2 linked regions of the Caldimonas thermodepolymerans genome follow. The protein of the gene in region 2 interacts with the protein of the main gene of each other region in a pairwise test. Links are inferred from orthologs where the notes say so. Each region holds a gene or a part of one and is shown on either strand. Other genes may lie near its edges. The genes, in order: acpP and ybgC.

Evidence for each region.
Region 1: the proteins of ybgC (region 2) and acpP interact in binary tests that used the Escherichia coli proteins (3 or more experiments, as listed by UniProt). The link is inferred for Caldimonas thermodepolymerans from one-to-one orthologs.

What each region holds. Positions count from the first base shown.
Region 1 is NZ_CP064338.1:931,306-945,650, reverse strand. What follows is about bases 7,577-10,521. They hold acpP (acyl carrier protein), read right to left. Parts: upstream 9,197-10,521; coding sequence 8,957-9,196; downstream 7,577-8,956. Other genes in these bases: fabD (ACP S-malonyltransferase), read right to left, coding at 10,079-10,521; fabG (3-oxoacyl-ACP reductase FabG), read right to left, coding at 9,333-10,082; fabF (beta-ketoacyl-ACP synthase II), read right to left, coding at 7,669-8,913; IS481_RS04605 (hypothetical protein), read right to left, coding at 7,577-7,622. Also shown: lepB (signal peptidase I), read right to left, coding at 1-916; lepA (translation elongation factor 4), read right to left, coding at 937-2,745; IS481_RS04625 (DegQ family serine endoprotease), read right to left, coding at 3,299-4,768; IS481_RS04620 (MucB/RseB C-terminal domain-containing protein), read right to left, coding at 4,827-5,855; IS481_RS04615 (sigma-E factor negative regulatory protein), read right to left, coding at 5,860-6,540; RNA polymerase sigma factor RpoE, read right to left, coding at 6,556-7,161; more of IS481_RS04605, read right to left, coding at 7,158-7,576; more of fabD, read right to left, coding at 10,522-11,017; IS481_RS04580 (beta-ketoacyl-ACP synthase III), read right to left, coding at 11,084-12,073; phosphate acyltransferase PlsX, read right to left, coding at 12,070-13,182; rpmF (50S ribosomal protein L32), read right to left, coding at 13,351-13,533; IS481_RS04565 (YceD family protein), read right to left, coding at 13,676-14,254; IS481_RS04560 (Maf family nucleotide pyrophosphatase), read left to right, coding at 14,312-14,345. UniProt on the Escherichia coli protein: Carrier of the growing fatty acid chain in fatty acid biosynthesis.
Region 2 is NZ_CP064338.1:2,709,667-2,723,748, reverse strand. What follows is about bases 3,656-6,337. They hold ybgC (tol-pal system-associated acyl-CoA thioesterase), read right to left. Parts: upstream 5,369-6,337; coding sequence 4,943-5,368; downstream 3,656-4,942. Other genes in these bases: IS481_RS12805 (serine/threonine-protein kinase), read right to left, coding at 5,816-6,337; IS481_RS12810 (TssQ family T6SS-associated lipoprotein), read right to left, coding at 5,430-5,819; tolQ (protein TolQ), read right to left, coding at 4,236-4,946; tolR (protein TolR), read right to left, coding at 3,806-4,234; tolA (cell envelope integrity protein TolA), read right to left, coding at 3,656-3,782. In the rest of the region: IS481_RS12845 (GGDEF domain-containing protein), read left to right, coding at 1-973; IS481_RS12840 (GGDEF domain-containing protein), read left to right, coding at 970-2,262; IS481_RS12835 (DinB family protein), read left to right, coding at 2,310-2,873; more of tolA, read right to left, coding at 2,895-3,655; more of IS481_RS12805, read right to left, coding at 6,338-7,438; IS481_RS12800 (pyridoxal phosphate-dependent aminotransferase), read right to left, coding at 7,550-8,731; transcription antitermination factor NusB, read right to left, coding at 8,747-9,238; ribH (6,7-dimethyl-8-ribityllumazine synthase), read right to left, coding at 9,235-9,699; ribBA (bifunctional 3,4-dihydroxy-2-butanone-4-phosphate synthase/GTP cyclohydrolase II), read right to left, coding at 9,747-10,850; IS481_RS12780 (riboflavin synthase), read right to left, coding at 10,898-11,530; bifunctional diaminohydroxyphosphoribosylaminopyrimidine deaminase/5-amino-6-(5-phosphoribosylamino)uracil reductase RibD, read right to left, coding at 11,566-12,678; IS481_RS12770 (GspH/FimT family pseudopilin), read left to right, coding at 12,818-13,366; type IV pilus modification protein PilV, read left to right, coding at 13,363-13,938; IS481_RS12760 (PilW family protein), read left to right, coding at 13,941-14,082.

The sequences.
Region 1 (14,345 bases), 1.8 Mb from region 2 along the record:
AAAAGGCCTTCCCGACGATGTTCTCGTCCGGCACGAAGCCCCAGTAGCGCGAATCCTGGGAATCGTCACGGTTGTCACCCATCATGAAGTAGTGACCTTCGGGCACCTTGCAGGTCACGCCTTCGGCGCTGTAGCGGCAGTTCTCCCGGAACGGGAAGTCGTCGGCCGCGATGATGAACGGCGGCGCCTCCTTGTAGTTCAGCACCCGGTGCTCGACGTTGCCGAGCTTCTCGGAATACATCTGGGCATAGCGGCGCCGGTCCTCGTTGTAGTACTCGCCCAGCGGCGCCATCTCGACCGGCTGGCCGTTGATCGTCAGGCGCTTGTTGAGGTAGGCCACCTCGTCGCCCGGCACCCCGACCACCCGCTTGATGTAGTCGATGCGGGTGTCCTTGGGGTAGCGGAACACCACCACGTCGCCGCGCTGCGGGGTGTGGTTCTCGATGATCTTGGTGTTGAGCACCGGCAGGCGCACGCCGTAGTGGAACTTGTTCACCAGGATCAGGTCGCCCACCAGCAGCGTCGGCACCATCGAGCCGGACGGGATCTTGAACGGCTCGAACAGGAACGAGCGCAGCAGGAAGACGATGCAGATCACCGGGAACAGGCCGGCGGTCCAGTCCAGCCACCAGGGCTGCATCAGGATCTTCTCGCGCGCGGCCTGCACGTCGCCGTCCACCTGCGTGATGCCCTGGCGGGCCAGCTCCTCGCGGCGGGCGGCGTGCTGCGCCTCCAGCTGCGCCGCGGCGCGCCGGCGCGCCGGCAGGAAATGGAACCGCTCGGCCAGCCAGAAGGCGAAGGTCACCAGCGTGAGCAGGAACAGCAGCAGCGAGAAGTTGCCGTGCCACGCGTCCACATACCAGCCGCCCAGGTAAACGATCAGGCAGGCATACAAAGCTGCAGTCAGCAGTCCCATCCGGACTCCAGTGAAGGGGATCAGTCGTCGACTTGAAGGATGGCCAGGAAGGCTTCCTGCGGCACTTCCACGGTGCCGATCTGCTTCATCCGTTTCTTGCCGGCTTTTTGTTTTTCCAGCAACTTGCGCTTGCGGGTGATGTCACCGCCGTAGCATTTTGCCAGCACGTTCTTGCGCAGCGCCTTGATGGTCTCCCGGGCGATGATGTTCGCCCCGATGGCGGCCTGGATGGCCACGTCGAACATCTGGCGCGGGATGATCTCGCGCATCTTGACCGCCACCTCGCGGCCGCGGTGCTGGGCCTGGCTGCGGTGCACGATCAGCGACAACGCGTCGACGCGCTCGCCGTTGATCAGCATGTCGACCTTGACGACGTCGGCCGCACGGTACTCCTTGAACTCGTAGTCCATCGAGGCGTAGCCGCGCGAGACGCTCTTGAGCTTGTCGAAGAAGTCCAGCACGATCTCCGCCAGCGGCATGTCGTAGGTCAGCATGACCTGGCGGCCGTGGTAGGCCATGTTGACCTGCACCCCGCGCTTCTGGTTGACCAGCGTCATCACCGGGCCGACGTACTCCTGCGGCATGTACAGGTGCACCGTGACGATGGGTTCGCGGATCTCGCGGATGCGGCCCGGGTCGGGCATCTTCGACGGGTTCTCGACCTGCATCACCGTGCCGTCGTTGAGCTCGACCTCGTAGACCACGCTGGGCGCGGTGGTGATCAGGTCCTGGTCGAACTCGCGCTCCAGGCGCTCCTGCACGATCTCCATGTGCAGCAGGCCCAGGAAGCCGCAGCGGAAGCCGAAGCCCAGCGCCTGCGAGACCTCCGGCTCGAAGCGCAGCGAGGCGTCGTTGAGCTTGAGCTTCTCCAGCGCGTCGCGCAGCTGGTCGTACTCGCTCGCCTCGGTCGGGTACAGGCCTGCGAACACCTGCGGCTGGATCTCCTTGAAGCCGGGCAGCGGCTCGCTGGCCGGTCCCAGGCAGTTGGGCGTCTTCTTCTCGTGGGTGAGGGTGTCGCCCACCTTGGCCGCCTGCAGCTCCTTGATGCCGGCGATCACGAAGCCCACCTCCCCGGCCTGCAGCGACTCGCGCTGCACCGACTTGGGCGTGAACACCCCCAGCTGCTCGGCGTTGTAGGCGGCGTTGGTCGCCATCATCTTGATGCGGTCGCCCTTCTTCAGCTGGCCGTCGACCACCCGCACCAGCATCACGACGCCGACGTAGTTGTCGAACCAGGAGTCGATGATCACCGCGCGCAGCGGGGCGTCCGGGTTGCCGCGCGGCGGCGGCATGCGCGTGACGATGGCCTCCAGGATCTCGTCGATGCCCTCGCCGGTCTTGGCCGAGCAGGGGATGGCGTCGCTCGCGTCGATGCCGATGACGTCCTCGATCTCGCCCTTGGCCCGGTCCGGGTCGGCCTGGGGCAGGTCCATCTTGTTGAGCACCGGCACCACCTCGACGCCGAGCTCGATCGCGGTGTAGCAGTTGGCCACCGTCTGCGCCTCGACGCCCTGGCTGGCGTCGACCACCAGCAGCGCGCCCTCGCAGGCCGACAGCGAGCGGCTGACCTCGTAGCTGAAGTCCACGTGCCCCGGCGTGTCGATCAGGTTCAGGTTGTAGACCTTGCCGTCGCGTGCGGTGTACTGCAGCGCCGCGGTCTGTGCCTTGATCGTGATGCCGCGTTCGCGCTCGATGTCCATCGAGTCGAGCACCTGCGCTTCCATCTCGCGGTCGCTCAAGCCCCCGCAGCGCTGGATCAGGCGATCGGCGAGCGTCGACTTGCCATGGTCGATGTGGGCAATGATGGAGAAGTTGCGGATGTGGTTCATGAAAGCGGGTCGAGTGCTCCACCGCCGCTGCGGCATCGATCGTCGATGCGGCCGCGGCGGTGCGCCATGCCGTGCGGCCCCTGCCCTGCCTTCGCGCCACAGGCGGGCCGGAGCCTAAAAAAAAGGCGCGTCAACCGGCGACGCGCCTTCCAACAAAAAGGTATGGCAACTGCTTTGTTGGACCTCCATTGTAGCCAAATACCCCCCGCTGAAAACCGCACCAGTGCTTGCTTCGCCGACGTTGCACCGTGCCAACAGGGAAAACTTTCCACAGTTTATCCACAGACGCATGTGGATGGCCTGGGGATAGTTTCAAACGGGCGGGACTACCGTCGCGGTCCAACGACAAAGGGCTGCGCGACGCCCGGATTTTATCGAAATGTACCGGCAATCGCCGGCATCGACCCGATGTTTGTGGGCGCTCACGGACAGACTTATCAACACCGCCCAGACCCCGCCTGTCGCGCGCACTTTTTGGCACATGAAAAAACCCGACAACCTAGTTGGTTGCCGGGTTCTCCCGGGACCCCTGCGCAGGGGCCTTGCGGACCGGTCAGCGCGCCGGCCGGATCACGGCGTACTGGGCCCATTCCCCGCGCCGGAACAGCACGTTGAAGGGCTTGCCCTTGTCCAGCTTGCGCAGCACGGCCTCGAGCTGCTTGACGTCCTGCACCTCGACGTTGGCCACCGCCAGGATCACGTCGCCCTCGCGCAGGCCGGCACGCGCGGCGGGGCCGTCGGCGGCGGTGACGCGCACGCCGCCCTTGAGGCCCAGCTCGCGCCGCTCCGCGGGCGTGAGGTCGGCCACTGCCAGGCCCAGGTCCTGCGCCGCGGCCAGCGGCGCGCCCCCCGGGCGCGGCTCGGGCGTGCCGGCGCTGGCGCTGCGCTCGGGCTCGAACTCGCCGACCGTGACCGGGATGTCGCGGTAGCTGCCGCGCCGGAACACCTGCACCGTGACCTTGCTGCCCGGCTTGGTGTTGCCGACGATGCGCGGCAGGTCGGAGGCCCGCTCGATGGTCTTGCCGTCGAAGCGCGTGATGATGTCGCCTGCCTCGAGGCCGGCCTTGGCCGCCGGGCCGTCGTCCTCGACGCTGCGCACCAGGGCGCCGACCGGCTTGCCCAGGCCGATGGATTCGGCCACCTCCTTGGTGACCTGGTCGATCTGCACGCCGATGCGTCCGCGGATCACGCGGCCGGTGGTGCGCAGCTGGTCGGCCACGCGCATCGCCTCGTCGATCGGGATCGCGAACGAGATGCCCATGAAGCCGCCCGAGCGGCTGTAGATCTGCGAGTTGATGCCCACCACCTCGCCGCGCAGGTTGATCAGCGGGCCGCCGGAGTTGCCGGGGTTGATCGCGACGTCGGTCTGGATGAACGGCAGGTAGTCGCCGGTCTCGCGCTGCTTGGCGCTGACGATGCCGGCCGTGACGGTGTTGTCCAGCCCGAACGGCGAGCCGATCGCCATCACCCACTCGCCGACCTTGAGCTTGCCGACGTCACCGATCTTCACCGCCGGCAGGCCCGTCGCGTCGATCTTCACGACCGCCACGTCGGTGCGCTTGTCCGAGCCGACCACCTTGGCCTTGAACTCGCGCTTGTCGGTCAGCGTGACGTAGACCTCGTCGGCGCCCTCGATGACGTGGGCGTTGGTCATGATGTAGCCGTCGGAGGTGATCACGAAGCCGGAGCCCACGCCGCGCGGCACCAGCTCTTCCTGCTCGGGCCGCTGCTGGCGGCGCGGGTCGACCCGCGGGCCGGGAAACGGGATGCCGAAGAAGCGCCGGAAGAACTCCTGCATCTCCTCGTCCATCTGCGGTCCCGGGTACTGCCGCGTGCTCACGCGCGCGCTGGTGCGGATGTTCACGACCGAGGGGCCCACCTGTTCGACCAGCACCGTGAAGTCGGGCAGGTCGCGGCCGGTGGACTGGGCTGGCGCCGGCTGCGCCAGCGCGAGGCAGGCCCCGGCCAGCAGCGCGGTCAGCACATGACGAAACCGTCCAGTTGTATGGATTCTTGCAGTCATCGATCACCTCAACGGAAAGATGCCGCGACGAGCGCGGCACCGGAATGCGCAGGCAGGCTCAGGGCTTGCGCTCCAGGCCCTGCACCAGCATGCGCAGCGTGGCCGGCGGCACTTCCCCGACCGCCGTCACCCACCAGTCCCCGTGGCGGCGCATCAGGGTCTGCGTGGCGCCCATGCTCATCTGCATCTCCTTGCGATGCCGGGCGGGGTCATAGGGTTCCACGAACACCGAGACGTGCGCCAGCCCGTCGGAGAAGATGGTCTGCAGGATCTCGCGCTCGACCTCCTCGCCCGAGGCGGCATCCGGCCTCGTCAGCGTGCGCTTGACGCAGTGCACGTGGCGGAACCCGGGCACCTGCTGGCGGAAGGTCCAGCCTTCGGCCTCGTGGTGGGTCTTGCTCAGCACCGGACGGTTGACGCGGTAGCCGTCGAGCTTCTTCATCGAGCGGATCACCGCCTGCGGCTGCGGCTTCACGCCGATCGACACCTCCGAGAAGGCCGAGGATTCGAGCACCTCGTCGGCCTCGCCCAGCACCTCGGCACGCAGCAGCAGGCCGCTGCCCTTCTCGGCCCACAGGCGGTAGCCGTAGCGGTACGGGTCGCGGGCGCTGACCAGCAGCACGTCGGCCTCGTGGCCGGCCACGCGGTCCACGCCCAGCCGGCGCACCTCATAGTGCTCGGCCAGCCGGTCGCCGTCGTGGTGCAGCAGCGCCGGGAAGGTGCCCAGCGTCTCGCGGTGCTCCAGCACCGCGACCCGGGAGTTGGGCCACAGCGTCGCGACCAGGTCGTTGTGGCGGAACACGCGGCGCATCTGGCCGTCGAGCGATTCGATGCGCTCGTACTGGTTGGCCCCTTCGCAGTAGTGCGCGATGCGGGAACTGGCCACCTGCCCGCCGGCGCTGACGACGAAGGTGCCCTGGAAGTTACGCTTCTGCGAGGCGTCATGGATGCGCAGCAACCAGGTGCGCACCTCGTTGCCGTCGAGCACCGCCGGCTCCTGCGGCTGGGCGATCGCGGCGCAGCTCGCGAAGGCCAGCATCCCCCACCCCAGCCACGGGGCCAACCAGCGCCATTGCATGTATTTCATCCGATCAGCGATCCGGGCCTTCATAGGTGGCGCCGCGCAGGAAGCCCGACGGCACGCCCAGGGCCGAGCTGCCACCGAACTGCCGGTGCGCGGTCAGGTACTGCTCCAGGCGGGCATCGCGGATCAGCGGCCCGTTGGCCGTCACGACGATCTGCTCGGCGCCGCTCGATGCCGCAGGGGCCGCCGCCGACGCGGCGACGGCCGTCACGGCGGTGGCCGCGGGCGCGGCCTGCACCACGGTCGTGGCCGCCGGGGCTGCGGTCGGCGTGTCCGCCATCCGGGTCACCACCAGCACGCCGGCCACGGCGACCACGCCCGCAGCCGCCGCCACCGGCGCCGTCCATGCACGGCGGCGCACGCGCGCGGCAGCGTCCGTGCGGCCGGCCGCACGCTCGGCCGCCGCCGGCGCGATCACCACCGGCTCGTCCGCCAGGCGTTCGCGCAGGCGGCTCAGGAACACGTCGTCACGTCCGGTGCCCGCGAGGTCTTCGGAACGCATCACGTCGCCGATCAGGTGGTAGGCGTGCCAGGTTTCACAGGTGGCCGCCCGGGCCGCAGGATCGTTGCGCCAGGCAGCCAGCACGGCCTGGAGGTCCTCGGCGCCAGCCTCGCCGTCGCACAGGGCCGACAGCAGCTGCCTGCGTTGCAGGTCGACACCGGAATCACCCCACCGTTCGGTCGTCATCACCAACTCCTCAAGTCACCAACGCTTGCCGTCCGGCGTGTCCAGCAGGGGACGCAGCCGCTCGGCAATGGCTTCCCGCGCGCGGAAGATGCGCGAGCGCACCGTGCCGATCGGGCAATTCATCACTTCCGCGATCTCTTCGTAGCTCAGGCCTTCGATCTCGCGCAGCGTGATGGCCTGGCGGAGGTCCTCCGACAGGGCTTCGATCGCCGCGTTGACGGTGGCCGCGATCTCCTTGCTGGCCATCACCGCCTCCGGCGTTTCACCATCGCTTAGTTCGCGCTCCACCCGGGAAGTTTCCTCCTCGTCGCCGCCGGCAGAACGTGCGGATTCCGTCACGAGCGGGTCGCGCTTGAGCTCGACCAGGGCTTTCTTGGCCGTGTTGACGGCGATCCGGTACAGCCAGGTGTAGAAGGCGCTGTCCCCCCGGAACTGCGGCAAGGCCCGGTACGCGCGCAGGAAGGTCTCCTGGGCGATGTCCTGGATCAGGTCGGTGTCACGCACCATGCGGGCAATCAGACGCTCGATCTTGCGCTGATACTTGATCACCAGCAGCTCGAAGGCTTTCTGGTCACCGCGCTTGACGCGCTCAATCAGCAGGGCATCGGCGTCAGCGCTCATGCGTGGGGGGAAGTTGCGGGGCCGGCCGAGGTGGCCGCGGGCGTGGGCGAATATACCGCACAGCGCAGGGCGTGCCAGTGAGGCTCCAGGCCCCGGGCCTGTACCGGCAGCCAGGCAGCGCGGGCGCGCCGGCGGCGGTCAGCCCCGTCGGGGACCAGCCGCAGCAGCATCCAGGATCCCAGGTCCAGCGTCACCACGACGCGGCCGCTGCCGTGCCGGGCGGCCGGGGCGCCGGGCGTCCCCCAGTGCCAGCACTGGCCGTCCCAGCGCAGCACGCAGGGCGGGCGGCGCCATTCGGCGCGCAGCAGCCAGCCGGACAACAGCAGCGTGCCCAGCAGCACGGACGCGCCGGCGGCGGCCGGCACGCCGGCCGTGGCCCACCACAGGGCGACCGCGGCGGTCGCAGCCACCGCCAGCCCCAGCAGCGCGCCGCGCCAGAGGCCGTAGCGAGCGACGGTCACCTGCAGAGCGGGGGCCGTGCGCATGCGGCGCCGGAAGAAGGAAGGATCAGACCCGCTTGAAGACCAGCGAGCCGTTCGTGCCGCCGAAGCCGAAGTTGTTCTTCAGGGCCACGTCGATGCGCATCTCGCGCGCCGTGTTGGCGCAGTAGTCGAGATCGCACTCCGGATCCTGGTTGAAGATGTTGATGGTGGGCGGCGAGACCTGGTGATACACCGCCAGCACCGTGAACACCGACTCGATGCCGCCCGCGCCGCCGAGCAGGTGGCCGGTCATGGACTTGGTCGAGTTGACGGTCAGCTTGCGGGCATGGTCGCCGAAGGCCAGCTTGATGGCGTTGGTCTCGTTGACGTCGCCCAGCGGCGTGGACGTGCCGTGTGCGTTCAGGTACTGCACCTGGTCGGGATGGACCCCGGCGTTGCGCAGCGCCGCCTGCATCGAGCGGCGCGGGCCGTCGACGTTGGGGGCGGTCATGTGGTAGGCGTCGGCGCTCATGCCGAAGCCGGCCAGCTCCGCGTAGATCTTCGCGCCACGCTTCTTCGCGTGCTCGTATTCCTCGAGGACCACCACGCCGGCGCCCTCGCCGAGCACGAAGCCGTCGCGGTCCTTGTCCCAGGGGCGCGAGGCCGTCTTGGGATCGTCGTTGCGCGTCGACAGCGCGCGGGCCGCGGCAAAGCCGCCGATGCCCAGCGGCGAGACGGTGGATTCGGCCCCGCCCGCGATCATCACGTCGGCGTCGCCGTATTCGATCAGGCGACCCGCCTCGCCGATCGCATGCAGGCCCGTCGTGCAGGCCGTCACGATCGCGAGGTTCGGCCCCTTGAAGCCGTACATGATGGACACGTGGCCGGAGATCATGTTGATGATCGATGCCGGCACGAAGAAGGGCGAGATGCGGCGCGGACCGCGCTGCATCAGTTCGGCATGCGTCTCCTCGATCAGCGGCAGGCCACCGATCCCGGAGCCCACCAGGCAGCCGATGCGCTCGGCCATCTCCTCGCTCAGCGCGTCACCGGTCGGCAGGCCCGCGTCGCGGATCGCCTGGATGGACGCCGCCAGCCCGTAATGGATGAAGGTGTCCATGTGCCGGGCTTCCTTGGCGGGGATGTACTCCTCGATGTTGAAGCCCTTGACCTCGCCGGCGAAGCGGCAGGCCAGGTTCGATGCATCGAACTTGGTGATGTGGTCGATGCCGGACTTGCCGGCAAGCAGGTTCGACCAGGACTCCGCCACCGTGTTGCCCACAGGGGTGACGAGTCCCAGGCCGGTCACGACGACACGACGACGGCTCATGCGAAGGGATGAAAAGGGAGCGGGGAGAAACCAGGAAAGCCGATCAGGCCTTCTGGTGCTTCAGGGCGTAGTCGATGGCGAGCTGGACGGTGGTGATCTTTTCGGCTTCCTCGTCGGGAATTTCGATGCCGAATTCATCTTCCAGCGCCATCACGAGTTCGACGGTGTCGAGCGAGTCAGCGCCCAGATCGGCCACGAAAGCCTTCTCGTTGGTGACTTCCGACTCGGCCACGCCGAGTTGCTCGGCAATGATCTTCTTGACGCGTGCTTCGATATCGCTCATGACTCCTCCAGGAGGGGTTTCAGAAAACAGCCCGTGATTCTACGACCGATGGGGAGCGAACTTCTAAACCCCCACCTGCCGGCATTCCGGAACGGGCACCAACCGGCCGATGCCGCGCAAATCGCGGCCTCGGGAATCAATTCATGTACATGCCGCCGTTGACGTGCAGCTCGACGCCGGTGACATAGCCGGCCTGCGGCGAGGCCAGGTAGGCCACGGCGTGCGCGATGTCTTCCGGGCGGCCCAGGCGGCCGAGCGGGATCTGCGCCATCAGGGCGTCGGTCTGCTGCTGCGACAGCGCCTTGGTCATGTCGGTCTCGATGAAGCCGGGCGCCACGCAGTTGACGGTGATGCCGCGGCTGCCCAGCTCGCGCGCCAGCGCGCGGGTCATGCCGGCCACGCCGGCCTTGGCCGCCGCGTAGTTGGCCTGGCCCGGGTTGCCGCTGGCACCGACGACCGAGGTGATGTTGACGATGCGGCCGTAGCGCTGCTTCATCATCAGGCGGATCACGGCGCGGCTGAGGCGGAACACGGCCTTCAGGTTGGTGTCGAGCACCGCGTCCCAGTCCTCGTCCTTCATGCGCATGGACAGCGTGTCGCGCGTGATGCCGGCATTGTTGACCAGCACGTGCAGCGCGCCGTGCTCCTTGCCGATCGCCTCGACCAGCGCCTCGACGCCGGCGGCGTCGTTGACGTTCAGGCAGGCCCCCTTGCAGCCCGGATGGGCGGCCAGCGCCTCGCTGATGGCCTGCGCGCCCGCCTCGGTGGTGGCGGTGCCGACGACCTTCAGCCCCTTGCGCGCCAGTTCAAGCGCGATGGCACGGCCGATGCCGCGACTCGCGCCGGTGACCAGCGCGACCTGTCCCTCGAATTGCATCTCGTTCATTGCAGCAGCCCCTTCACCTCGGCCAGCGAGGCCGGATCGAACACGTTGCCGACCTGCAGCTCGCCGTCGATGCGCTTGACCATGCCGGCCAGCACCTTGCCCGGCCCGCACTCGACCACCGTCGTGACACCGCGCGCCTTGAGCACCTGCACGGTCTCGACCCAGCGCACCGGGCCGAAGGCCTGGCGGTACAGGGCGTCGCGGATCGCCGCAGGATCGGTCTCGACCTTGACGTCGATGTTGTTGACGACCGGGAGGCGCGGTGCCTCGAAGGCGGTCATGGCCAGGCGCTCGCGCAGCCGCTCGGCGGCCGGCTTCATCAGGCTGGAGTGGAACGGCGCCGACACCGGCAGCGGCAGCGCGCGCTTGGCGCCGCGCGCCTTCAGCACCTCGCAGGCCTTCTCGACCGCGGCCTTGGTGCCGGCGATCACGGTCTGCTTGGGATCGTTGAAGTTCACGGCTTCCACCGGCTCGCCGGCCGCGGCGGCGGCCTCCTCGCAGCCGGCACGCACCTCGGCGGCGTCCAGGCCCAGGATCGCGGCCATGCCGCCGGCGCCCACGGGCACGGCTTCCTGCATCGCCTGGGCGCGGAAGCGCACCAGCGGCAGCGCGTCGGCGAACCGCAGCGCGCCGGCGGCGACCAGCGCGGTGTACTCGCCGAGCGAATGGCCGGCCACGACCGCGGGCTCACGGCCGGTCTCCGCCAGCCAGGCACGGTAGCAGGCCACGCCCGCGGCCAGCATCACCGGCTGGGTGTTGGTGGTCAGGTCCAGCTCTTCCTTCGGACCTTCGGCGATCAGGCGGGCGACGTCCTGCCCCAACGCCTCGGAGGCCTCCTGCAGGGTCTGGCGCACGACCGGATGGTCGCCCCAGGCATCGAGCATGCCGACCGACTGGGACCCCTGGCCGGGGAACACGAACGCGAATGCACTCATCTCGGGTTTCGGATCTGAGGATGGGAAATCGGAGTCAGGGCGCTGCGCGGGCGGCTGCCACCGCGTTCACCAGTCGAGCAGCACGGCGCCCCAGGTGAAGCCGCCGCCCACGCCTTCGAGCATCAGGGTGTCGCCGCGCTGGATGCGGCCGCTGCGCACGGCCTGGTCGAGCGCCAGCGGGATCGAGGCGGCCGAGGTGTTGCCGTGCTCGTCCACCGTCACCACCAGCTTCTCCAGCGGCAGGTGCAGCTTCTTCGCGGTGCCCTGCATGATGCGGATGTTGGCCTGGTGGGGGATCAGCCAGTCGATGTCGGCGTCGCTGCGGCCGGCCTTGGCGAGCACCGCACGGGCGGCTTCCTCGAGCACGCGCACCGCAAGCTTGAACACGGCCTGGCCGTCCATCTTGAGCAGCGGATCGCCCAGCACCTTGCCGCCGGACACGTTGCCCGGGGTGCACAGGATGCCGACATGGCGGCCGTCGGCATGCAGCTCGGTGGCCAGGATGCCGGGGGTGTCGCTGGCTTCCAGCAGGACCGCGCCGGCCCCGTCGCCGAACAGCACGCAGGTGGTGCGGTCATTGAAATCCAGGATGCGGGAGAACACTTCGGCGCCGACCACCAGGGCCTTGCTGGCCGCCCCGGTGCGGATCATCGCGTCGGCGACCGTCAGCGCGTAGACGAAGCCCGAGCACACCGCCTGCACGTCGAACGCCGGACAGCCGTGCACGCCCAGCTTCTGCTGCAGCAGGCAGGCGGTCGACGGGAACACCATGTCGGGGGTGGACGTCGCAACGATGATCAGGTCGATCTCGTCGGCGCGGCGGCCTGCCGCCTCCAGCGCATGGCGCGCGGCCTGCAACGCCAGGTCGCTGGACGTGACGTGCGCATCGGCGAAGTGGCGCGCCCGGATGCCGGTGCGCTCGACGATCCAGGCGTCGGACGTCTCGATCCCGCGCTGGGCCAGTTCGGCAGCGAATTCGGCGTTGGTCACGCGCCGGGGGGGCAGGTAGCTGCCGGTCCCGGTGATGCGGGAATATCTGGGCGTGAAATCGGTCATGCAGTCTTGGCGACCGGGATCTGGGAGTCGGCAGGCGCCACGGCGGGCAAGGCCTGCAGGGTTTCGACGATCCGGTCATGGACCCGGTCGAGCAACCGGTTTCGGGCCGCATCATACGCCCGATTGAGGGCCTGCTCGAACGCGAACGCGTCCGCCGAACCGTGGCTCTTGAACACCAGGCCGCGCAGGCCGAGCAGCGCGGCGCCGTTGTAGCGGCGGTGGTCAACCCGGTTTTTGAAGCGATTTAGGACAGGAAGCGCAACGATCGCCGCAAGTTTGGTGAAGATGTTGCGGGTGAACTCCTGCTTGATGAAGCTGGACAGCATCGCCGCCAGCCCCTCGGCGGTCTTCAGCGCCACGTTCCCCACGAAGCCGTCGCAGACGATGATGTCGGCCCGGCCGGTGAAGATGTCGTTGCCCTCGACGTTGCCGCAGAAGTTCAGATGGCCGCGGTTGGCCGCAGATCGCAGCAGTTCGCCGGCCTTCTTGATGGTGTCGTTGCCCTTGATGACCTCTTCGCCGATGTTGAGCAGGCCCACCGTGGGCTGGGACTTGCCCTGCACGGCCGACACCAGCGCGCTGCCCATCAGGGCGAACTGCAGCAGGTGTTCCGGCTCGCAATCGACGTTGGCGCCGAGGTCCAGCACCGTGGTGTAGCCGTCCTTCTGGTTCGGCATCACGGTGGCGATCGCCGGGCGGTCGATGCCGTCCAGGGTCTTGAGCACGTAGCGCGACACCGCCATCAGGGCGCCGGTGTTGCCGGCCGAGACGCAGGCGTCGGCAGCAGCGGTGCCGTCCTCGCCCGGCTTGACCTGGCTGATCGCCACGCGCATGGACGAATCCTTCTTGCGCCGCATGGCGATCTCGACCGGGTCGTCCATCTCGACGACCTCGCTGGCAGGCACGATGGTGCAGCGCGGCCAGTCCCGCGCGGCCTCCAGGGCCTCGGGACGACCGACGAGCAACAGCTCCGCCTCGGGATGGGCGGCCAGGAAGGCCCGGCAGGCCGGCAGCGTCACGGAAGGACCGTGGTCGCCACCCATGCAATCGACGGCGATGCGGACGACGCGCGACGCCGCCCGCGCAGACTGATCAGCAGAGAGATTCATCGCTTGTGACGCAGGGCCGACGCTCGTTGCCGGCGCTGACGGGGCCGCAGCTTAAGGCAGCCCGGCGCAGCCAGGCAACGACAGCGCAGGCGGCCGCACCGCGGCAACCTCCTCGGCATCGCGAGGCAGCGACAGCGCGCCGCCCGGCCGTCACGACGGACGAACCGGTCAGGCGTCGGCCTTGGTCTTCAGCACCTTGCGACCGCGGTAGAAGCCGGTCGGGCTGATGTGATGACGCAGGTGGGTTTCGCCGGTGGTGGGCTCAATCGCGGTCGGCGGGTTGACCAGGTGCTGGTGGGCACGGTGCATACCACGCTTCGACGGCGACTTCTTGTTCTGTTGAACGGCCATGGCTCGCTCCTTGGGAAAACCCGCGATTCTAGCATTGCGCGCGGGCGCCCGGCCAGTCGGGGGTTGCTGTGCGGCGCGGGGCGGCGACGAAAGTCGCATCCCGCTTCGTCACGACCGGCATTGCCGGCCCGGGGGCGAGGACTCAGGACGACGAGCGGCCTTTCTTCAGCTGCGCCAGCACCGCGAACGGGTTGGGCTGTTCGGGCCGGGCCTCGGATTCGGCAGGCGCCTCGGGCTCGGGGTCATCCTCCGCCGCCATCGGCAGCGGCACCGGGCAGGCGTCGTGGCGTGGCACGATCGGCAGCGCCAGGATCAGCTCGTCCTCGACCAGCTCGCGCAGGTCCAGCGCGCGCGTGAGCGCGAGCACGTCCTCCTCGCTGTCGCTGTCCTGCGCCTCGGCCTCGGCCTCGCCGTGCACGAAGCGGAAGCTGCGCTCGACCTCGAGCGCTTCCTCCACGGGCTGCAGGCAGCGCTGGCATTCGAGCGCCACCGTGGCTCGGGCCTTCAGGTGCAGCCAGGTCTGGGCCTCGGCCCCCAGCCGCTCGACGCGCTCGCCCTCGGCCGACCAGGCGACCTGCCGGCCGGCAGGCGCGGCCTCCTCGTGCTGCGACGAGGCCAGCCGCGGCAGTTCCTCCAGCGGCCACTGACCTTGCAGCGCGCCGCCCTCGCGGGCGAACACCTGCACGTCCAGCCGCAGCGGATTGAATTCCTTCGCTTTCATGTCCGGGCAGTGTAGCGGGCGACGCCTTCCCCGCGGCCGTGCGAGACAATCGCGGCCATGGTGTTGCACTCTGCTTCCGCCGCGGCGACGC
Region 2 (14,082 bases):
CCTGCTGCTGATCGGCCTGCGCCAGTACCTGCGCCGCTCCCGGCCCTGGGTGCTGGCCGGGACCGTGGTCCTGACGGCGCTGGTCGCCGCGGCCTTCTTCTCCGCCGTGGTGCCGTATCCGCCCGCGCGCGTGGCGGTGCGCAGCGCCGGGATCTTCGTGCTGATGTGCGCGGCGCTGCTGGCCCTGCGGCACCTGCGCGACGAGATGCTGCGCGACGTGCGGTACTACCTGCAGGCCTGCTTCTGCGCGATCGCGGTCCTCGCGGTGGTGCGCGCCGGCGTGCTCCTGCTGCCACAGGACGGTGCACGGGCGCAGTACCTCCATGCCGCCCTGACGCTGGTGATGACCATGCTGGTGCTCGCCGTGGTGGCCGGCCTGGCGTTGTTGATGACCGCGCGCATGAACGACGCCCTGGCGCGCCTGACGGTGCGCGACCCGCTGACCGGCGTCTTCAACCGCCGCGGGATCGAGGCGGCAGCGGCGACCACGCTGTCGTTCGCGCGCCGGCTTGGCTGCCCGGTGGCCCTGCTGGCCTGCGACGTCGACCATTTCAAGGCCATCAACGACCGCCATGGCCATGCCGGCGGCGACGAGGTACTGAAGGCGTTCGGGCGGCTGCTGGCCGAGCACTTCGCCGCCGCGGAACTGGTCGGCCGCGTCGGCGGGGAGGAGTTCGTCGTGCTGCTGCCCGGGGCCGACGAGGCCCAGGCCCGTGCCACGGCTGAAACCCTGCGGCTGCAGGTCGAGCGGCACCCCTTCGCACTGTCGAGCGGTCACTCGCTGCACCTGACGCTCAGCATCGGCGTGGCGGTGCAGGCGCGTTCCGAGACGAGCTGGGACGACCTGTTGCGCCGCGCGGACCAGGCGCTCTACCAGACCAAGGAGGGCGGGCGCAACCGCATCGTGGTGGCGCAGGCGGCGCCGCCGTCGGTGCCGGTGCGCCGCCTGCGCACCGGGGAGCGCCACGCATGACCGACGCACTGCTCGTGTTCGACCTGGCGAGCTACTGGGGGCTGGTGTTCGGCTTCGGGTTGCTGCTGCTCATCACCTCGGTGCTGCTGTGGGTGCTGCACCGCATGGTGCGCACCCCCGGCCCGGGCTTGTGGAGCGTCGCAGCGCTCGTCGCCCTGGCCGGGATGACGCTGGCCGGCAGCCAGATGCAGGGCACGGCCGCCTGGCAGCGCGGGCTGTTCGTGCTGGGCGAAACGCTGGTGGTGCTGGGCATCGCGCTGGTCGGCGAGGGGCTGCGCCGGTTCTGCGGAAGGCAGTCCTCGCTGCGCTGGGTCGCGGCCCTCGCCGCGCTGCAGCTGCTGCTGGGGGCCGTGCTGGAGGCCGCGGGGCGCCCGCTGCACCACGGCATCGCGATGTCGGTGCTGGTCGGCGCGCTGTGGCTGTGGATCGCCTGGACCGCGATCCGCCACACGCAGGCGGACTGCCTGCTGCTGTCCGTCGGGCTGATGCTGTGCGCGATCGTGGAAGCCGCCGGCTGGGGCGCGCGGGCCGTCGTGCTCGCGCGGTCGCTGCAGGGGGAGGCGGGGCTGGGCATCGTGCAGGCGAACGCGGTGCTGCTCGTGCCGTCCTTCGTCGCGACCGGCGTGCTGGTCATGCTCTACGTGCTGCTGGTGAACTTCCGCCTGGCCCGCGAGCTGCACGACAAGGCCGTGCGCGACCCCCTGACCGGTGCCTTGAACCGTCGCGGCTTCGAGGAAACCACCAACCGGCTGGCCTCGCTGTCGGCCGAACTCGACCAGTCGGTGGCGGTGCTGGTGCTGGACATCGACCACTTCAAGCAGGTCAACGACACGCACGGCCACCATGTTGGCGACCTGGTGCTCAAGGCGCTGGCGCGCCTGGTGCTCCGTGCCAAGCGCGAGACCGACCTGTTCGCGCGGCTGGGCGGCGAGGAGTTCTGCCTGGTGCTGCCGGGCACCGACGTGCCGGGTGCCAAGGTGTTCGCCGACCGCCTGCGGCGCAGCTTCGAGACGCTGGAGATCGACACCGGCCGCAGCTTCCTCAGCTGCACGGTGAGCGTGGGCGTGGCCTACGCGTCGGCCGCGGCGCTGCGCAGCGGCCGCACCGACGTGCTGGACCTGCTGCAGCAGGCCGACGAGGCGCTCTACGAGGCCAAGCGCGCCGGGCGCAACCGGGTGCGCTTCTTCGCCTCGCCCGAAGTGCTGTCCAGCCGGCTCGACTCGCGCCTGTTCGCGCCGAGCAGCAACTTCGAGCCGACGCTGCCGCCGCCGACCACGGCGGCCGGCTGAGCGGGCCGATAGACTGCAGGGCACGGGCTTGCGGGAGGAGCCACGCCATGCCTGAGACGTCTGCCCCGGCCACGCTGGTCGACCACTATGCGTGGATGGCACGCTACAACCAATGGATGAACCGGCGCCTGTACGACGCGGCGGCGCGCCTGGACGATGCCGAGCGCAAGCGCGACCGCGGCGCGTTCTTCGGTTCCATCCACGGCACGCTGAACCACCTGTGCGTGGCCGACAAGATCTGGCTGCGCCGCTTTGCGGACAGCGGCATGGACTTCCCGATGCTCACGGAGGAGGTGCTCGCGCTGCCGGCGTTCACCGGGCTGGACATGGTGCTGTTCGCCGACTTCGAGGCGATGCGCCGCCATCGCGAGGTGATGGACCGTGCCATCGTCGCGTTCGCGCAGGCCCTGACGCCGGCGCAGGCGAGCGGCACCTTCCGCTACGCCAACACCCGGGGCGTGGAGCGCAGCCACCCGTTCTGGCAGGCGCTGAGCCACTTCTTCAACCACCAGACCCATCATCGCGGGCAGGTGACGACGCTGCTGGTGCAAGCCGGCATCGACCCGGGCGTCACGGACCTGATCGTGCTGGCCGACGGCGCGCAGGGTTGAGGCGCCTGCGCGCGCGCCGGGTCACATGTCGCGCGGGCGGAAGGTGATCTCGATCGGCGAGGGCACGCGGCCGTTGTCGTCACGCGGCAGCTTCTGCGCCTTCTCGATCGCACGCAGCACGGCGTCGTCCCACTCGGCATTGCCGCTGGACTTCGTCAGCCTGGACGACAGGATGGTGCCGTCGGGTGCGGCGCGCACTTCCACTTCGGCGACGATGTTCGCCACCGAGGTGTCGGTGAACACGATGTGCGGCCGGATCGCCGCCTTGAGCTTGCCGGCGTAGCTGGGCGAGGGCGAACCCGCCGCGCCGCCTTGCGCCGCGCCGGTGTCCTGTACCCCGCTGGCGGCCTGGCTCATCAGGCGCTTGAGGCGCTCCTCGCGCTGGGCCTGCAGGCGCTGCTCCTGCTCGGCGGCCAGGCGCTTGCGTTCGGCCTCTTCCCTGGCCTTACGCTGTTCCTCCTGCTTGCGCAGTTCGGCCTGCCGGCGCTTCTCGGCTTCTTCCTGCTTGCGCTTTTCCTCCGCGAGGCGGCGCTGTTCCTCCTCGCGCTTGCGCTGCTCGGCTTCCTCGCGCTGGCGCTGTTCTTCCTTCTTGCGCTCGCGTTCCTTCTCGAGCGCGATCTCGGCCGCGCGGTCGGGCTCCTCGCGCTGCACCGGCGGGGCCGGGGGCGTGGGCTTTTCCTCCACGACGGGTGGTGGCGGCGGAGGCGGCGGCGCGGGGGCGGCAGCCTGCGGGACGGCGGCCCACAGTTCGGCCTCGACCGCATCGGGCTCGCTCGATTTCCAGTTCACCCCCAGGGCCAGCCCCAGCACCAGCAGCGCGTGCATCAGCAGGGCCAGCAGCAGCCCGCGGCCGCGCCGGTCGGGCGCGCGGGGCATCAGGTCGTCGCGGCTGTAGGTGCTCGGGTTCATGCCGGTACTTCGTTCTTCAGCCGTCATCCGGTGGTCTTGGTCAGCAGGCCGACGCGCTGCACGCCGCCACGGCGCAGCAGGTCCATCACCCGGACCACCGCTTCGTACTTGACGGCCTTGTCCGCCGAGATCACCACGGGCGCATTCTCGGTGCCCTGCAGGGCCGACTGCACGTCGGTGACCAGGCGGTTGAGGCTGGTGCTGCCCTGGTCCTTGCCGTCCACGCGCAGCTTGAGCGCGTCATCCGTGCCGACCACCACCTCGACCACCCGGTCCGGCTTGCTGGAGGCCTTGCCCACCGTGGGCAGGTCCACCACGCCGGTGGTGATCAGCGGCGCGCTGACCATGAAGATGATCAGCAGCACCAGCATCACGTCGATGAACGGCACCATGTTGATCTCGCTGATGGTACGGCGACGCGAGCCGCCGCCACGGGGCGTGACGGCCGGCATCTCAGCGGCCTCCCGTCGCCGCGCCGGTCACGCCGGAGGCGTGGCCGATGTTGCGATGCAGGATGTTGGAGAACTCCTCGATGAAGGTCTCCAGCTTGATCGCGATGCGGTCGATGTCGCGCGCGAAGCGGTTGTAGGCGACCACCGCGGGGATGGCCGCGAACAGGCCGATCGCGGTGGCCACCAGCGCTTCGGCGATGCCCGGCGCGACGGTGGCCAGCGTCACCTGCTGCAGGTTGGCCAGCCCGGTGAAGGCGTGCATGATGCCCCACACGGTGCCGAACAGGCCGATGTATGGCGCGACCGAGCCGACCGTGGCGAGGAAGGACAGGTGCGACTCGACCGCATCGAGCTCGCGCTGGAAGCTCGCGCGCATCGCGCGGCGCGCACCGTCGAGCAGGGCGCCGGCATCGGTGACGCGGCGTTCGCGCAGCTTGAGGAACTCGCGCATGCCCGAGGCGAAGATGCGCTCCATCGGCCCGCCCTGGCGCGGGTTGTCGCTGGCCAGCTGGTACAGGTCGTTGAGGTTGCGTCCGGACCAGAACTCGCGCTCGAACTCGTCGTTCAGGCTGCGCACCCGGCCCAGGCCGAAGTACTTGCCGAAGATGATGGTCCAGCTCGCCAGCGACATTACCAGCAGCAGCGCCATCACCAGCTGCACGATCACGCTTGCGTGCAGCACCAGTTGAATGATCGACAAGTCCTGATTCATGTTGTCGTTTCCTGAAGGATGCCGGCGGGGATGCGCCGCGGCCGGAAGGTGGACGCATCCACGCAACCGATTTTGATATCCCCCTGGGCCAGCAAGGTTCCGTCGCGCCAGGCCTCCTGGGCGATCACCAGCGCTGCCTTGCCGGCCTCGCGCACCTGCACCGTGACGTGCAGCAGGTCGTCCAGGCGGGCCGGGGCGAGGTACTTCACCTCGGTGTGCACCACCACGAACATGACGCCGGCCTCGCGCCGCATGCGTTCCTGGCTGTGGCCGAGCGCGCGCAGCCACTCGGTGCGGGCGCGCTCGAAAAACTTCAGGTAGTTGGCGTAGAACACGACGCCGCCGGCATCGGTGTCCTCCCAGTAAACGCGCACGGGGAAGACAAAGGGTCGAGCCGGCCGGCTCAGGCGGTCATCGGACATGCAGGATGGTGGGGTGCGGCCGGCAGGGGCCGGCGCCTGTCCAGGGGTCGAAAGCGATCAATTATCGCTGGCTGCGCTGGTAGACCGGGCCCCAAAGGGGATGGCCGGCCTCGGACTTGCCCAGCGCGAAGCCCGGATCGGCGGCGCGCGCCGCGCGGAACGCGGCCTCGCACTCGGCGGTGCGCCGGCTGGTGCAGTAGATGAAGGCGAGGTACTTGTGTGCGGCGGCCTGGTCCTTGGGCGAGGGCAGGCCGGCCTGCAGCGCCGCGTTGAGGCGCTTTTCCGCCTGCGCGTACTGCCCGTCCTCGTAGGCCCGGATGCCGGCCAGCAGGGCCCCTTCGGCCGGGCGGGCGGCCAGCTCGATGATCCCGACGACGGGCTGCTGCGGCAGCTGGGCGCAGCCGGTCAGCACGGCGAGCAGCGCGACGGTCAGTGTCCACGACGGTTTCATGATCCGAATTTGTGTCTGATGGTCACGGGCTGCCCCGGCGTGACGTGCACCGTCACCTGGTGGGGCGGGAAGGCATCGTTGCGCAGGGTGATCGTGTGCCGGCCTTCGGGCAGGGTCAGCGTGGACAGCGGCGGCACGGTACCGGCCGGCGAACCGTTCACCTCGATGTGGCCCCAGGGGCTCACCGCCAGCTGCACCACGCCGGTGGCCGCGGCAGCAGGGGCGGGGCTTGCAGCCGCGGTGCGGGCGGCGTCGCGTTCGCGCGCACGGCGCTCGCGGGCGGTGTCCGCGGCACGGGTCGGCCTGGGTGCGGTCGCCGCCGGGGGCGTGGCGGCGACCACGGGCGCCGACGCCTCGCCGGTGCCTTCGACCGGTGCGGGAGGCGGCGGGGCGTCCGCCGTCTCCAGGGGCGCGGCGGGAGGCAGCGGTTCGGCAGGCAGTTCCGTCCCGGCCGCGGGGCCGGCAGGGGCGTCGGCGGCGAGGGTCGGGGCGGGTGCCGGGGTACCCGCCAGGTGCAGCCCGAGGGCGGCCAGCACGGCCACCACGGCGGCGCCGGCGCCGATCATCAGCCGGGTGCGCCGGGAGCGGCGGGCATCGGCCTCGGCCTCCTCCTGCTGGGCGGCTTCGGCCTGCTCGTCCAGCCAGTGACGCAGCTCGCGCGACAGCAGGCGCGCGGATCGGTAGCGCTGGTCCGGGTCCTTCTCCATCGCCCGGGCGGCGATCAGCGACAGTGCGACGGGCACGGCCGGGTTGACCTCGTGCGCCGGCGGCGGGGTGTGGCTGACCACCGCGGTGGCGATCTCGGTGAGCGTGGCGCCGGTGAACGGCCGGGTGCCGGTCAGCAGCTCGTACAGCACCACGCCGAGCGAGAACACGTCGCAGCGGCGGTCCACCGGCTGCGTCTGCTTCACCTGCTCGGGGGCCATGTAGTAGGGCGAGCCGGCCGCGAAATCGTCGGCGTCGTCCTGCTGGCTGGCGACCCGCGCGATGCCGAAGTCCAGCACCTTGGGCTGGGTGCGCCCGACCATGAAGATGTTGGCCGGCTTGATGTCGCGGTGCACGACGCCCTTGGCGTGCGCGTAGGCCAGTGCGTCGGCGACGCGCCGCACCAGCAGCGCGGCCTCGACGGGGGAGGGGCGCCAGCCTTCCTTGAGCAGCTGGCGCAGGTCCTTGCCCTTGAGCAGCTCCATCGCGATGTACGCGCCCTGCGGGCTGGTGCCGGCGTCGAACACCGTGACGATGTGCGGATGGTTGAGGCCGGCGGCGGCGCGGGCCTCGTTCAGGAACATCGCGGTGAACCGCTCGCGCGCCTCGGGCGAGAGGTCCAGGCTGACGGTCTTGATCGCGACCAGGCGCGACAGCAGCGGATCCTGTGCGGCGTAGACCGTCCCCAGCCCGCCTTCGCCGAGGCGGTACTTCAGCGCGTAGCGGCCGATGTGGCCGATGGTCGGCAGGTCGCGGGCCTGCACCGCGTCCGCCATCGCGGAGGTCGGGTCGACGACCGGCGCGGTCGCGGTGGTTCCGGCGCCGTCGGCGCGGGAAGGCGCGCGCAGGCGGGCCCGTTCGGCCTCGAGGGCCTGCTCGGGCGTCATCGCGAAGACGGTCTTCTGAAAATCCACGGCGGCAGCTTAGTGCATGCGATAGGCAGGCTCAATAACCGTAACCGTGACAAAAGCCCCGCATTTCGCCCACTCGGGTAACGGGGTGTGACCGCAGCGGCGGTCCGGGCGCTAACCGAGCAGCTGCTGGAGGCGGTGGACGGCCTCTTCCAGCAGGTCGCGCCGGCTGGCATAGGACAGCCGGATGTAGCGCTGCGTGTCGGCGTGGCCGAAGTCGCGCCCCGGCGTGATTGCCAGTTGCGCGCGCTGCATCACCTCGAAGGCGAAGTCCCAGCTGCTGGCGTGGTGCTTCGAGCAGTCGGCCCAGGCATAGAACGCGCCGTCCGGCTCGACCGGCACCGTCAGCCCGAGCCGGTTCAGCGCCGGCACCAGGAAGTCGCGCCGCGCCTTGAACTCGTCGCGGCGGCGCTCGTACTCGGCCAGGCTGTCGGGCTCGAAGCAGGCCAGCGCGGCGTGCTGGGACACCGTGGACGGACAGATGTAGAGGTTCTGCGCCAGCTTCTCGATCGCCGGCACCAGCGCGTCGGGCACCACCAGCCAGCCGAGCCGCCAGCCGGTCATGCAGAAGTACTTCGAGAAGCTGTTGATCGTCACGACGTCGTCGCCGTGCTCGAGCGCGCTGTGCCCGAAGGTCGCATCGAAGCTCTGGCCGAGGTAGATCTCGTCGACCAGCGTCACGCCGCCGCGCGCACGCACCGCCTCGACGATGCGGCGCATCTCCTGCGGGTGCAGCGAGGTGCCGGTGGGGTTGGAGGGCGAGGCCAGCAGCACGCCGCGGGTGCGCTCGCCCCAGTGGGCCTCGACCTGGTCGGCGGTGAGCTGGAAGCGCGTTGCAGCCGTGCTCGGGATCATCACCGCCTTGCCCTGCGCCGCGTGCACGAAGTGCCGGTTGCAGGGGTAGCTCGGGTCGGGCATCAGCACCTCGTCGCCGACGTCGACCAGCGCCAGGCAGGCCAGCTGCAGCGCCCCCGAGGCGCCGGCGGTCAGCACGATGCGCCGCGCCGGCACGTCGATGCCGAAGCGCTGCGCATACCAGGCGCTGATGCGCTCGCGCAGCGCCTCCAGGCCCAGCGCCGGGGTGTACTGCGTCCGCCCGTCGCGGATGCAGCGCTCGGCGGCTTCCTGCACCAGCGGCGGGGCGGTGAAGTCGGGCTCGCCGATGTTCAGGTAGATCATCGGCCGGCCGCCCTGCGCCGGGTCGCACGCCGGGCTGCGCGCCAGTTCGGCGGCGGCCTTGGCGCATTCCATCACGTAGAAGGGTTCGATCAGCCCGGTGCGTGCGGCGAGTCTCATGGCGGGGCGGGAGAGTCAGCGGCGGGCGTTGCGCGCGGCCTCGACTTCGGCCGGGCGCAGGTCGACGGCGGCCTTGTCCAGCACGCCGTTGACGTACTTGTGGCCGTCGGTGCCGCCGAAGCTCTTGGCCAGCTCGACCGCTTCGTTGATGGCCACCTTGTACGGCACGTCGATGCAGTGCTTGAGCTCGTAGGTGCCGATCATCAGCACCGCATGCTCGACCGGCGACAGCTCGGTCGTCTTGCGGTCGACGTGGCGCGAGAGGATGGCGTCCAGGTCGGCGGCTTCGCGGATGCAGCCGTGCAGCAGCGCGTCGAAGTGGGCGCTGTCGGCCTTGTCGAAGCCTTCGATCTCGCGCAGGTTGGCCTCGATCTCGCCGGCGTCCGAGCCGGACACCAGCCACTGGTACAGGCCCTGCAGCGCCAGCTCGCGCGAGCGGCGGCGCGCCGACTTCTGCGGCGAGCGCCGGCCGGCGGCCTTGGCGGGGGATTTTCCGGAGGAGGTCACGACAGGTCTTCCAGCAGGTTGGCCATCTCCACCGCCACCCGGGCGGCGTCGCGGCCCTTTTCTTCCACGCGGGCCCAGGCCTGCGCCTCGTTCTCGACCGTGAGGATGGCGTTGGCCACCGGGATCTGGTAGTCGAGCGAGACGCGCGTGACGCCGGCCCCGCTTTCGTTGGCGACGAGCTCGAAGTGGTAGGTCTCGCCGCGGATGATGCAGCCCAGCGCGATCAGCGCGTCGAAGCGCTCGCTGTCGGCCATGGCCTGCAGCGCAAGCGGCACCTCGAGCGCGCCCGGCACGGTCACGTGCTGGACGTGCTTGTCCGCCACGCCGAGGGCTTTCAGTTCGGCCAGGCATTCCTGCGCCAGCCGGGCGGTGATGGCCTCGTTGAAACGGGCCTGGACGATGCCGATGCGCAGGTCGGTGCCATCGAGCCGGGCAGCCTGGCCTTTGTCAGCGCCTTGCATGAGGATCCTTCAAGTTCAAGTAGTGGCAGACACGGACGGCCGCCGGCTCACTGCCCCTCGGGCGACAGGAAGCCGGTCACCTCGAAGCCGTAGCCGGCCATCATGCTGGGCATGCGGCGCGGCGTGCCCAGCAGCTTCATGCGCTTGACGCCGAGGTCGCGCAGGATCTGGGCCCCGACGCCGTAGGTGCGCAGGTCCATCTGCGCGCGCGACGGCGTGTGCGGGCGTTCCTCCTCGCGGAAGATGCCCAGCAGGTCCTCGACCGACTCGCCGCAGTTCATCAGCACCGCGACGCAGGCCGGCTCCTGCTGCAGGCGTGCCAGTGCCTTGGGCAGCGGCCAGGAATGCGGGCTGTGTTCGGAGGCGAGCAGGTCGAACACCGACAGCGGCTCGTGCACGCGCACCAGCACCTCGTCCGACGGCCCCCAGCTGCCCTTGACCAGCGCCAGGTGCAGGCCCTCGGAGCGGTCGCGGAACGCGATGCAGCGGAACTCGCCGTACGGCGTGCGCAGCGGCCGTTCACCGACGCGCTCGACCAGCGATTCGTTGCGGCTGCGGTACTCGATCAGGTCCGCGATGGTGCCGATCTTCAGGCCGTGCTTCTCGGCGAACACCTCCAGGTCCGGCAGGCGGGCCATGGTGCCATCGTCGTTCATGATCTCGCAGATCACCGCGGCCGGCGTCAGGCCCGCCATGCGCGCCAGGTCGCAGCCGGCTTCGGTGTGGCCGGCGCGCATCAGCACGCCGCCGTCCTGGGCCTGCAGCGGGAAGATGTGGCCCGGCTGCACCAGGTCGCTCGGCTTGGCGTCCTTGGCCACCGCGACCTGCACGGTGCGGGCGCGGTCGGCGGCCGAGATGCCGGTGGTCACGCCGGTGGCCGCCTCGATCGAGACGGTGAACGCGGTGCCGTGCTTGGTGCCGTTGCGTGCGGCCATGGGCGGCAGCTGCAGCTGCTCGCAGCGCTCGCGCGTGAGCGTCAGGCAGATCAGCCCGCGGCCGTACTTGGCCATGAAGTTGATCGCTTCGGGCGTGACATGGTCCGCGGCGAGGACCAGGTCGCCTTCGTTTTCACGGTCTTCTTCGTCGACGAGGATGACCATCCGCCCGGCGGCGAGCTCGGCGATGATCTCGGGAACAGGTGAAATCGGCATGATGGACGCCATTGTAGGTGGCCGGCCCGCGGCCGGCCGGCGGCAGCTCAGCGGGCGGGGACGGCAGCTGTGCCCAGCATGCGCTCGACGTAGCGGGCGATCAGGTCGACCTCGAGGTTGACCCGGCTGCCCGGTTTCAGCGTGCCGAGCGTGGTGTGCCGGACCGTGTGCGGGATCAGGTTGATGCTGAACTCGCAGCCGTCGGCGCGGTCCTCGACCCGGTTGACGGTCAGGCTCACGCCGTTGACGGTGATCGAGCCCTTGTAGGCCAGGAAGCGCGCCAGCTCGGTGGGCGCCAGCACCCGCAGCTGCCAGGATTCGCCCACCGGCCCCAGGTGCGTGACCGTGCCCAGGCCGTCGACATGGCCGCTGACCAGGTGCCCGCCCAGCCGGTCGTGCGCGCGCAGCGCCTTCTCGAGGTTGACCGGGCCGGGCTCGGCCAGGCCGGCCGTGCGCGCCAGGCTTTCGGCCGAGACGTCGACCGTGAACACGCGCTGCGCGGGGTCGAAGCTGGTGACGGTCATGCAGGCGCCGTTGAGCGCGATGCTGTCGCCCAGCTGGACGTCGTCCAGGAAGCCCTCGGGCGTCTCGACCGCCAGCCGCACGCCGTGCTGCGCGCTGTCGCCCAGGGGAGAAACGGAACGGATGTGGCCGAGGCCGATGATGATGCCGGTGAACATGACCCGGATTGTCGCAGGAGCGCGGGCAGGCGTTTTCAGAAGCGGTCCCGTCCCGGCGGGCGGGCGATGACGCGCAGGTCGGGGCCGACGCGCTGCACGTCGACGAATTCCAGCGCGACGGACCGGTCCAGCGCGGCGAGCGGGGCGAGCTCCAGCATGCCGCGTCCCGGGCCGATCAGCCTGGGCGCCAGGTAGACCAGGAACTCGTCGACCAGTCCCTCGCGCACGAACGAGCCGTTGAGCTTGTGCCCGGCCTCGACGTGCAGCTCGTTGATGCCGCGCGCCGCCAGGTCCGCCAGCATGGCCGGCAGGTCGACCTTGCCGTGCGGGTTGGGCAGGTACTGCACCTCGGCGCCGGCCGCACGCAGGGCCTGCGCGGCGGCCTCGTCGGGGCGGGCCGCGTAGACCAGGACCTGGCCCGGCGGCGGCAGGATGCGCGCCGTAGGCGGCGTCTGCAGGCGCGAGTCGACGATCACCCGCAGCGGCTGCCGGGGCGTTTGCACCTCGCGCACGTCCAGCCGCGGATCGTCCTCCAGCACCGTGCCGATGCCGGTCAGCACCGCGCCCGCCCGGGCCCGCCAGGCATGGCCGTCGGCCCGCGCCGCGGGCGAGGTGATCCACTGGCTGACGCCGTTGTCCAGCGCGGTGCGGCCGTCCAGCGAGGCGGCCACCTTCATGCGCACCCACGGTCGCTGGCGCAGCATGCGCGAGAAGAACCCGAGGTTGACCTCGCGCGCCTCGTCGGCCATCAGCCCCTCGTCCACCTGGATGCCGGCCGCGCGCAGGCGCTCGATCCCGCGGCCGGCGACCAGCGGGTTCGGATCGCGCACCGCCACCACGACGCGGCGCACCCCGGCGCGGACGAGCGCGTCCGCGCAGGGCGGGGTGCGGCCGAAGTGGGAGCAGGGTTCCAGGGTCACGTAGGCCGTGGCGCCGTGCGCTGATCGCCCGCTGGCTGCCAGGGCCTGCAGGGCCGCGACTTCCGCATGGGCGGATCCGGTCGCCTGGGTATGGGCGGCCACGCTGGACCCGTCGGGCAGCACCAGCACGCAGCCCACGGCGGGATTGGGCGGACAGATGATCCTGGCCTGGCGGGCCTGCTCCAGGGCCTGCGCCATCCAGTGGCGGTCGTCGTCGGATCGGCTCATTTCGTGAAATTCATCGCGTTCGGTCGCGGACAGGTGGTGCGGCCCTGCCTTTCATCACACGGCGGGCGCCGGTTGTCGCGATCAAATTGTCGGTGCAGGTGGCGGTCGATAGAGTGGCGACCGTCAGGATAAGGCGAACATGAACAGCAGACCCAATCGCGGCTTCACGCTGATCGAATTGCTGGCAGTGATCTCCATCATGGGGGTGCTCATTGCCATCGGCGTGCCGAGCTTCCGCACTTTCGTTGCCGGTCGCGCCGTCACGGGGCACGTGAGCGAGATCGCGAGCGCCATGCGCCTGGCGCGGGCGGAGGCGATCAAGCGCGGCGCGCCGGTGACGCTGTGCCGCACGACCGAGCCGGACAGCGACGAGCCTTCCTGCTCGTCCGGTGACTGGACCACGGGCTGGGTGATCTTCGTCGATCGCGGCACCCAGGGACAGTTCAACGCGGAAACCGACCAGGTGGTCCAGGTCCACGGGCCGGTGACCAACAGTGGCGGCATCACGCGCAGCGGCAGCGCCTCCATCACCTTCCTGCCCAGCGGTGTCGCCACCGGGGCGGCGGGCAGCTTCACCTTCCTGCCGACCCTGCCCGAAGGCGATGCGAACTTTGCGCGACTGCGCCGTGTCGTGTGCGTGAACTTCGTCGGTTCCACGCGCATGAGCACCACGGGGACATGTTCATGATGAGACCTTCCTTTGCCGCAGGCCATGGCCGCAGGCGCTCCGCCGCCCGCGGGGCGAGCCTGATCGAGGTGCTGGTGGCGTTGCTGATCCTGTCGTTCGGCATGCTGGCCATGGCCGGCCTGCATGCCGCGGCCTTCAGGTACGGAAAGATGTCCCAGTTCCGTGGCGTGGCCACGCAGCTGGCCACCGAGATGGCCGACCGCATGCGCGCCAACGTCGACGGGGCGATGGCGGGGAACTACGTCCACGAGGAAGCCTACGACAGCGGCGCCTCGGCGGTCACGGTGCCCGCCTGCGCCAACCCCGCCGAATGCACGCCGGCCGAGATCGCGGAAGTGGACCTGGCGCAGATGCTCAACACGGTCCGCCTGGCCCTGCCGGGCGGTGGGCTGTACGTCGAACGCGACGCGGCGCAGCCCAACGCCTACAACGTCTGGGTCCTGTGGCTGGATCCCGAGGCTCACGGCAACGACGAGCAGGACGACTCGGCCTCGCTGTCCGGGCTGTGTCCTGAAGGCGCGGGCGTGTCGTCGCCACGGCCGCAATGCATGCCGGTGAGGGTGGTGCTATGAGGATGGATCGACTTCGACATGACCGTCGCCGTCAGGCGGGCCGTTCGCTGGTCGAGATCATGGTGGCGCTGGCGATCGCCGCGGTGATCCTGGCGGCGATCCTCATCACCGTCTCGGGGACGGGCTTGTCCGGACGGCGATACG